One region of the Leucobacter sp. USHLN154 genome, then DNA from elsewhere that is predicted to be linked to it. Evidence: predicted binding sites of a transcription regulator. Region 1 holds the regulator's gene; the other holds the start of a gene.
What was found. The regulator LexA, encoded in region 1, represses DNA repair genes until DNA is damaged. The targets are predictions, from matches to a motif close to TCGAACANNTGTTCGA.
Positions count from the first base shown of each region.

Region 1 (4,413 bases):
GGGTGCACGACGTATCCAAGGGCGGTGAGGGCGTCCGCGAGACGATCGCGTTGCGCACTGATGTCGGCCACCGTGGCGAGCATCGCGTCGGCGTGACGAATCGCAGCTGTCGCGGCCGCCTGGGTGAGCGCTGACAGGTGATACGGCAGGCGCACGAGCCGCAGGGCGTCGACCACTGCCGCGTCGGCGGCGAGGTATCCGAGACGCACGCCCGCGAACGCGAACGCTTTGCTCATGGTCCGCGATACGAGGAGCCGGTGGCGTCCGGGGAGCAGCGACACCGCGCTCTCACGCTCGGTGTCGAACTCGTGATACGCCTCGTCGACGACGAGCATGCCGTCGAACGCATCGTAAGCGGCGAGGATCACCTCACGATCGAGCGACGTGCCCGTCGGATTGTTCGGACCGCAGAGGATCGCGACGTCCGGCTGGTGCTCGCGCAGCGCTTCGGCGACGCCCTCCGGCGTGAGCGCGTAATCTGCGGGACGCTCGACAGCGATCCATTCGGTATCGGTTCCGGAGGCGAGCAGCGGGTACATCGAATACGTCGGCGTGAAGCTCAGCAGTGACCGCCCCGGACCGGCGAATGCCTGCAGCACCTGCTGCAGCACTTCGTTCGATCCGTTCGCCGCCCATAGCTGTTCCACGCTGAGGCCGTGGCCGAGGTACCCCGCGAGGGAGCTCCGAAGCTCCGTGAACTCGCGGTCAGGGTATCGGTTCACACCGGTTACCGCTCGAGCGAGTGACTGAACGATGTCGATGGCGACGTGCTCGGGAATGGGATGCGTGTTCTCGTTGACGTTCAGGCTCACCGGCACCGCGTCTTGCGGGGCGCCGTAGGGCTCCTGGCCGACGAGATTGTCACGAAGAGGGAGGTCGCTCAAGCTAGTCACCCGACCAGTCTAAAGCCGGTGAGCCCCCCGACGATCAGTCGGTCAAGCCCCGAGTTCGTCGCCCGACACCACGCGCGGATGATCTGAGTACCGCAGCGGAACGGCGATCGCATCACCCGCCTGCAGCGATGAACCGTCCAGCTGGTTCAACTGCACAATCTCAGTGATGACATCGCGAGGGTCGGCCGTCGGGTCGAGATCAGTCGCCAGCGACCAGAGCGAGCTGCCCGGCTGCACCACGACGTAATCGAACTGCTCGCCGTTCGGCCCCTCAGCCGCGGCCATCGCCTCCGGAGCCGCGAGTGCCGCCATGAGAGCGAGAAGACCGGCGACGAGCACCGTGGCGAATCCACCGAACACGATGCGCCCGCGCCGGGTCAGGCGGAGCGAGCCCGAAGCTTCGGTCGACTCTCGTGATTCCCGGCCCAGAACAGCAGATGCGCTCATGATGACTTCTCCTTAGTCTTGCGATGACGCGGGCGTGGAGCCCATGCGAACATCTGTTTCGAATATATATTCGATGAATCGAAACCGCAAGCGTCTTTTCGAAGATACGTTTCGCTCTTTTTCCGCGACACTCGAACATATGTTTGTCGGTCTTCGAATGCTGCGGCTAGGGTTTCGGTCAACGGGATCACTGAATCAGCACCCACCGACATTCATGGATCGCGCCCCATCCGCATCGCCCCCTGGGGCCAGAAAGGACAGCGATGAGCGACGCAGCCGCGCCCCGATCCACGAAGCCGCTGAGCGAGAAGCAGCAGGCGATCCTCGAGTGCATCGCGCGTTCAGTGGAGAGCCGGGGGTATCCGCCGAGCATGCGAGAGATCGGCGACGCGGTGGGGCTCTCCTCGCTCTCGAGCGTCACGCATCAGCTCAGCAGGCTCGAGCTGGGCGGCTACATCCGCCGCGACCCCAACCGGCCGAGAGCCCTGGAGATCCTGGTCGAGCTCGCCTCGACCTCGTCGGCGATCGACGACGCCCCCGCGCAGCGCCCCGAAGAGGCGGCGTACGTTCCGCTCGTCGGTCAGATCGCGGCCGGCGTGCCGATCACTGCGGAGCAGCAGGTCGAGGAGATCGTGCCGCTCCCCCGCGCTCTCGTCGGCGACGGACAGCTCTTCATGCTGCGCGTCGTCGGCGATTCGATGATCGACGCAGCGATCTGCGATGGGGATTTCGTGGTGATCCGACAGCAGCGCGAAGCCGAGAACGGAGACATCGTCGCAGCGATGCTCGATGGAGAGGCAACGGTGAAGGTGTTCCGCCGCCGAGACGGGCACACCTGGCTCCTGCCTCGCAACAGCGCGTTCGAGCCGATCCTGGGCGATCACGCGGAAGTACTCGGGCGCGTGGTCGCGGTCTTCCGCTCGGTCTGATCGCAGGGCGCGGCGTCGCCGCGGCGCAGCACCGCTGGACACCGACGCGCGAGTGCTGGCACCCACCCGCAGCCCTTCGCTCGCTGCGGCGGTTGCTTTGTTGAACCGAGTCCATCTACAGTGATCGCATGGCCACTGCGTCGATGCCGATTCCATCCACCCGTTCTCGAACGCCGATGCTCGCGCTCGGATTCCACCCTGATTGCGTGCCGTACGAGCGCGGACTCGAGCTCCAGGCCGAGGCGGTCGACCGCATCGAGCAGGGCCTCGACCGCGGAACGGTCCTCTTGCTCGAGCACCCGCCGGTGTACACCGCCGGTCGCCGCGCCGAGCCGGATGAGTACCCGTCGGACGGCAGTCCCGTCGTCGCCGTCGACCGGGGCGGACGAGTCACCTGGCACGGTCCGGGCCAACTGGTGTGCTATCCGGTCGTCCGGCTGCGGTCCGGCGCCGGCGTCGTCGACTTCGTACGCGCCCTCGAGACGGCGATCATCGACACCGTGGCCGCATTCGGCGTATCGGGCACACGCGTGGAAGGCCGCTCGGGAGTATGGGTGCCCCATCCTGATCGTCCGCCGACGAAGCTCGCACAGATCGGCTTGCACGCCCGCGCCGGCATCATCACCCATGGAATTGCGATCAACTGCTGCAACGACCTCGAGCCGTTCTCCCAGATCGTGCCATGCGGGATTCCAGACGCCGGCGTGACCACGCTGAGCGCACTCGCCGGTCGGAGAATCCCGCCCGAGATCGTGGCACCCGACCTCCAGGTGCACCTCGCCCATGTGATCGCGGAGTTCACCGCATGAGCGCGCGTCGCCTGCCTTCGACCGGCACGCGCCCCGAGCCGGAGGGCCGACCGCTCCTCCGCGTCGAGGCCCGCAACGCCGAGACTCCGATCGAGCGGAAACCGGAGTGGATCAAGACGCGCGCCCGGCTCGGCCCGGAGTACCGCCAGGTGCGCGACCTGGTCGCAGGCGAAGGGCTCCACACGGTCTGCCAGGAGGCCGGCTGCCCCAACGTCTTCGAGTGTTGGGAGGATCGCGAAGCAACGTTTCTCATCGGAGGTTCGATCTGCACCCGGAGGTGCGACTTCTGCATGATCACGAGCGGAAAGCCGCTCCCGCTCGACCGCGACGAGCCGCGCCGGGTCGCAGAATCGGCACGCACCATGGGCCTGAGGTACGCCACCATCACCGGCGTGACACGCGATGACCTGCCCGACACCGGCGCTTGGCTCTTCGCTGAGACCATTCGGCAGGTGCGCGCCATGAATCCCGGCGCAGGCGTCGAGGTGCTCGTCGACGATCTCGGCGGCCGGCCCGAGGATCTCGAGCAGGTGTTCGAGGCGGCTCCGCAGGTGTTCGCCCACAATCTCGAAACCGTGCCCCGCATCTTCCGCCGCATTCGGCCCGGCTTCCGATACGAACGCTCACTGGGGGTCATCACGAGGGCGCACCATGCGGGAATGGTGACCAAATCGAACCTCATCCTCGGAATGGGCGAAACGCGTGCGGAGATCTCCGAGGCGATGACCGAACTCAGAGCCGCAGGGTGCGAGATCCTCACCCTGACCCAGTACCTCCGCCCCTCGGCACGGCATCACCCGATCGCTCGTTGGGTGCCGCCAGAGGAATTCGTCGACCTGCACGACGAAGCGGAGTCGCTCGGCTTCTCCGGCGTGCTTGCCGGCCCGCTCGTGAGGTCCTCGTACCGCGCTGGTCGCCTCTGGGCGCGAACGATGCTGGCGTCCGGCAGAACCGTGCCCGCGGCATTGCTGCACCTCGCGGAGCGCACCGCGGGCTCGTATCCTCAAGCACTTGCGGGCCTGCCGCCCACCGAGACAGGGACCGGACCGGGCGGCGCTCGATCCGCGTGACGGTGAGGGCCTAGTCGACCGGGTTCGGAGTCAGCAGACCCAGCTCTCGGAGCACGGCGAGCACCTGCTCGTGCCGATTGAACGTGTAGAGATGCACGGACGGGGCCCCTCCCGCGAGCAGCTCTCGCGCCAAGGCGACGGTGTGCTCGACGCCGAGTTCGGGTGCGTAGCCGCCCTCTGCGTCCAGTTCACGCGCGAGTTCGATCGGGGCCGGCTGCCCGGCGAGCGATGCGACCTTGCGCAGCTGCGCACTCGTCGCGACGGG
Region 1 is NZ_JBBCXF010000001.1:566,662-571,074, reverse strand. It holds gene WFH23_RS02700 (histidinol-phosphate transaminase) at 1-893, opposite strand, end outside; gene WFH23_RS02695 (LysM peptidoglycan-binding domain-containing protein) at 936-1,340, opposite strand; gene lexA (transcriptional repressor LexA) at 1,583-2,269, shown strand; gene lipB (lipoyl(octanoyl) transferase LipB) at 2,398-3,078, shown strand; gene lipA (lipoyl synthase) at 3,075-4,148, shown strand; gene WFH23_RS02675 (methylenetetrahydrofolate reductase) at 4,159-4,413, opposite strand, start outside.

Region 2 (4,413 bases), on a different contig from region 1:
GACCTACGACGTGGACGAGTACGCTTTCGGCGCGCTGCAGGCCGGAGCCGCAGGGTTTCTCTTGAAGAACACGCGCCCGGACGAGTTGATCGCCGCGGTGCGCGCGGTCGTCACCGGGGACGCGGTCGTTTCGCCGCGCGTCACGGCGAAGCTCATCGAGATCGCGGTGCCCCACCTGGCGAGAGACGAGGCGCCGCCCCGCGCCCACGAGCTCGACGCGCTCTCGGACCGGGAACGGGACGTCTTCGCACTCGTCGGTCGAGGTTTGACCAACCGAGAGATCGCGGCGGCCCTCCACGTCACCGAATCGACGGTGAAAGCTCACTTCGGGCGCATTCTGATGAAGCTCGGAGTGCCGAATCGCGTTCTCGCGGTGATCCGGGCGTACGAACTCGGCGTGGTTCGCGTCGAGCCGTAGCTCGGTGTCGCTGATGCAACCGATGCCGCCGTGAACACGAAGCCCCGGGCCCTCGCCTTTGCAAGGACCCGGGGCTTCTCATCTGGCGGTGACGGTGGGATTTGAACCCACGGTAGGGGGTTACCCTACACAACTTTTCGAGAGTTGCACCTTCGGCCGCTCGGACACGTCACCGCGGAAAATCCTACGGGATGCGAACGGCTCGCGCGAATCGGGCCGTGGTGCGGCCTCATCCGCGAGCCGTTACGCGGTCGTATTGATGATCAGGCCGATGTGCGTGAAGTAGTTGAGTGCCCCGAAGAGCAGGAACGCCAGCCCGGCGAGCCCCCAGGCGATGCCCGCGACGAGAGCGACGGGCCGCAGCTTCGGTCCGGCTGAATCGAAGCCCCTGAGGGCGAAGGGGAAGAGCACGGCGCCCACTCCGACGAGCGCGAAGAGCCCCGACATGAAGGTCGCCTCCACCCACGGGTACTCGGCGAATGCACCCGAGATGGGCTCTTCCGGCGGCGCGGCGAAGAGCTGGAACACCATTCCAGCGGCGGCGATCCCGAACATCGCGAGACCCAGTCCGAAGACGAAGATACCGAGTGGTCGGGCGGTGCGCGCGAGGTGCGCCCCCGGGTCTGGAGCCGCCGTGATGGCGGCGGAGCGGCGCCACAGCAGGAAGGCTGCTGCCAGCAGCAGGACGCCGAATCCGAGACTCGGCTCTCCGAAGATGATGTTGTCGAACGGGAAGTAGGCGGCGAGCGGCCAGGTCAGGGTCATATGCGCGCCGGTGAGCGTCAGGATGCTTCCGAGCACGCCGGCGGTCAGCGCCCACCCCTCGGGAGCGAACTCCACTGGTTTGCGAAGCGCGCGCACCAGCCCGAGTATCCAGAGCAGCCCCGCACCCGCTGCGAGCGACATGATGGTGTTGTACGTGGGCATCAGCGTCCAATCGACGATGAGCCCGTCGGCTTCCATGAGCACCGGTTCTCCCCTTTCCATCGGCACCGAACGCACCGATGCCTTCAGGTGTACCGAACGAGCAGGAGCCCTGCCACCGCCTTGACGCGGCGGCCGCGCGAACTACCTCAGCCTGGTGTCCCAGAACTCCCTGAGCTGCTCGCTCTTGCGGAACACGATCGTGTCCCACTCCTCGTCGGTGGTGGTCGAGTCGGCGAAGTCGGAGGGGATCTTGAACATCTGCAGCGCGGCCCCGAAGCGCGCGCACACGCTGGCGTACGCGTAGGCCTCCATGTCGACGAGGCTCGCACCGAGGCCTGCGATGGTCGCGCGCTGGGCATCGTCTTGCACGAACACATCGCCGGTCGCGATGGTGGCGGTCGCCTCCGGGGGCAGGATCGCGTCGCCGGCGGGTCGCAGCTCCGGCGACGGCAGCGAGAAGTCGTGCTGCACCACTCCGGTGATCTGGTAGACCGCGTCGAGCGATGGGCGCTCGGGGCCGTCGCTCACGACGCCTGCCGTTCCGAGCACCACAACGCGATCGACGGGACGCTCGGAGAGCTCCGCGGCGAGTGCTACCGCAGCGTTGACCTTGCCCACTCCGGTCACGAGGTGAGCCACATCGGAGAAGGCCGAAGCCTCGTCGCGGTGTGCGAACACGAGCAGGGTGGTCGGTTCAGTCATCGGCGCTCCCAGCGGCGCTCACGCGCCTATTGATCCACATCTTCGAACCCACACTAGCGCTTTTCGAAAATGTGTTCTAATATGAGGAGTCGGGTTCGCGAGCCGTACGCATGATCGCCGTTGAACGGCACGTCGAGATCACCTCAACTCTGCGTCACCAGCCGCGACACCCACCGAGCACCGAAGGCCTTCAGACGAGGCTGGTCCCCCGATGAGACCGGTGCAGTTGCGCTCCGCTATCGATCGCAAGAGATCGAACGGGCTGTACCGACGCAGCCCCGGCGAAGCAGCGCAGGCTCCCAGTGAGCCCACCCCCGAGAACTGCTCGGGGATCGCGCACCGTGACGGTGCGCCACGAAAGGAACACCATGACTTCGCATACTCGTATGCCCAATATCGCAGACGTGCGGCCGGCGGCCGCCCCCCTGCGCACGCCCTACCACTCCCTCAGCGGAGCCGAAGACATGCTCGTGCCCGACTGGGCCCAGCGCCGCTCGGTCTACCGCAGCTCTGGCCGCACGCTCTACGTCGTCGAGACCGATCGTCTCGACGAGGCGCGCGGCGACCTCAAGCGCCTCGATCGCGCCGGCTGGAACGTGAGCGTGTCAGAGCGCCTCGCGGGCGACCGCACGCGGATCGCGCTGACCCGCAAGGAGCTCGCGCGCGCAGCGTAACGCTCGCGTACGGAGAACGGGCCTGCACCTTCGGGTGCGGGCCCGTTCTCGTACCCGGGCCCCGACGCCGTTCAGGAGTCACGTTTCGTCATGCCAGGAGATGTCGTGCCCACGCTCGATACTCTGGTGCCCATGAGAAACTGGGTCGCATGAGCGACGTCGAACTTGCCGAAGTAGAGAGCTTTTCACTGGATCACACGAAAGTGCTGGCACCGTACGTGCGCCTCATCGGGGTCGAGCGCGGCCCGAAGGGCGACGCGATCTCGAACTTCGACATCCGCCTGGTGCAGCCGAATGAGGCGGAGATTCCCACGGCGGGCCTGCACACCATCGAGCACTCGCTCGCCGCGCTGCTGCGCACCCGATTCGACGGGCTCATCGACATCTCGCCGTTCGGCTGCCGCACCGGATTCCATCTCATCGCCTGGGGCGAGCCGAACGTCGAGACGGTCGCCGAGGCGATCAAGAGTTCGCTCACCGATCTGGCGGAGCGCATCACCTGGGACGACGTGCCGGGAACGGAAGCAGTGAGCTGCGGCAATTACCGCGATCACAGCCTGCATTCTGCGCGTGAGTGGGCGAAGATCGTGCTCGCCGAGGGCATCAGCCTCGACGCGTTCGACCGCTCCCGCATCGCATAGGGAGTGCGTCGGAGCCCGCAACGGCTGACACTGCGGGCCGCGTCGGGTTACGCCGCGGCCCGCGAGGCCCACTCGTCGATCAGACCGGGCAGTTCGCTCATGTCTGAGAACACGATCGACGCGCCTGCTCCGCGCAGCATCCCTGTGTCGGTGCGCACCGGGCTGTCCGGGGAGAATCCGAACACCGTCGCGCCAGCTGCGATACCGGCCGTCACACCGGCGACCGTGTCTTCGACGACGAGCGCCGAAGCGGCGTCGACGCCGAGCGCCGCAGCGGCGGCGAGGTAGACGTCGGGAGCCGGCTTGCTGCGGGGCTGCTCCATGCCGCTGAACACCCGGTCGCCGAACCAGCGCCCGAGCCCGGTGACGTCGAGCTGCATCTCGATCTTGACGCGATCGGCGCCGGAGGCGAGCGCGATGCGGTCGCCGAAGCGCTCGGCGACCGCCGCGATCATCGCCTCCACTCCGGCTACGGGTTGCACGCTGACGCGCAGGGCGTCATCCCGGCGTACATGGAATTCGTGGATCCAGGCGTCCGTGATCCTGAAGCCGGTGTGCGCGAGGATCACTTCCCACTCGTCCACCAGGGCCCGCCCGATGAAGGTGCGCACGGTCTCGTCGTACGAGATCTCCCATCCCAGCTCGCGCAGCATCTCTGAGAGCAGCTGGATGGTGATCGTCTCTGAGTCGACGAGCACGCCGTCGCAGTCGAAGAGCACCGCGGAGAACGACGAGTGCGCGCTGCGTGCCGGTGCGCTCACGACACCAGCACGTCGAGCGCGGCGGTGAGCGCGGCGTCGACCGCCTGCACGACGATCTCGCGATACGGGTCGTAGTCCCCCATCGCGACGTCGGCCGCGGCGAGGGGGTTCCCGTCGATGGCGAAGAGGCCGCCCGTCTCGATGCCGTGGAGTGCAGCGATGACGAACAGCGTGGCCGCCTCCATCTCGACGGCGACGACGCCGGCGCGCTGCCACAGCGGCAGGTCGACTCCGGTGATCACGTCGCTCGGGTAGAACATGTCGCCCGTCAGCACGACGCCGCTGTGCAC
Region 2 is NZ_JBBCXF010000002.1:37,872-42,284, forward strand. It holds gene WFH23_RS04305 (response regulator transcription factor) at 1-418, shown strand, start outside; tRNA gene WFH23_RS04310 (tRNA-Ser) at 502-592, opposite strand; gene WFH23_RS04315 (DUF981 family protein) at 662-1,405, opposite strand; gene WFH23_RS04320 (phosphorylase family protein) at 1,487-2,047, opposite strand; gene WFH23_RS04325 (hypothetical protein) at 2,416-2,721, shown strand; gene WFH23_RS04330 (S-ribosylhomocysteine lyase) at 2,871-3,362, shown strand; gene WFH23_RS04335 (HAD family hydrolase) at 3,410-4,123, opposite strand; gene WFH23_RS04340 (nucleoside phosphorylase) at 4,120-4,413, opposite strand, start outside.
Region 2: WFH23_RS04320 (phosphorylase family protein) is a predicted target of LexA. The motif match lies at 2,111-2,126, and genes of this name have one in related genera.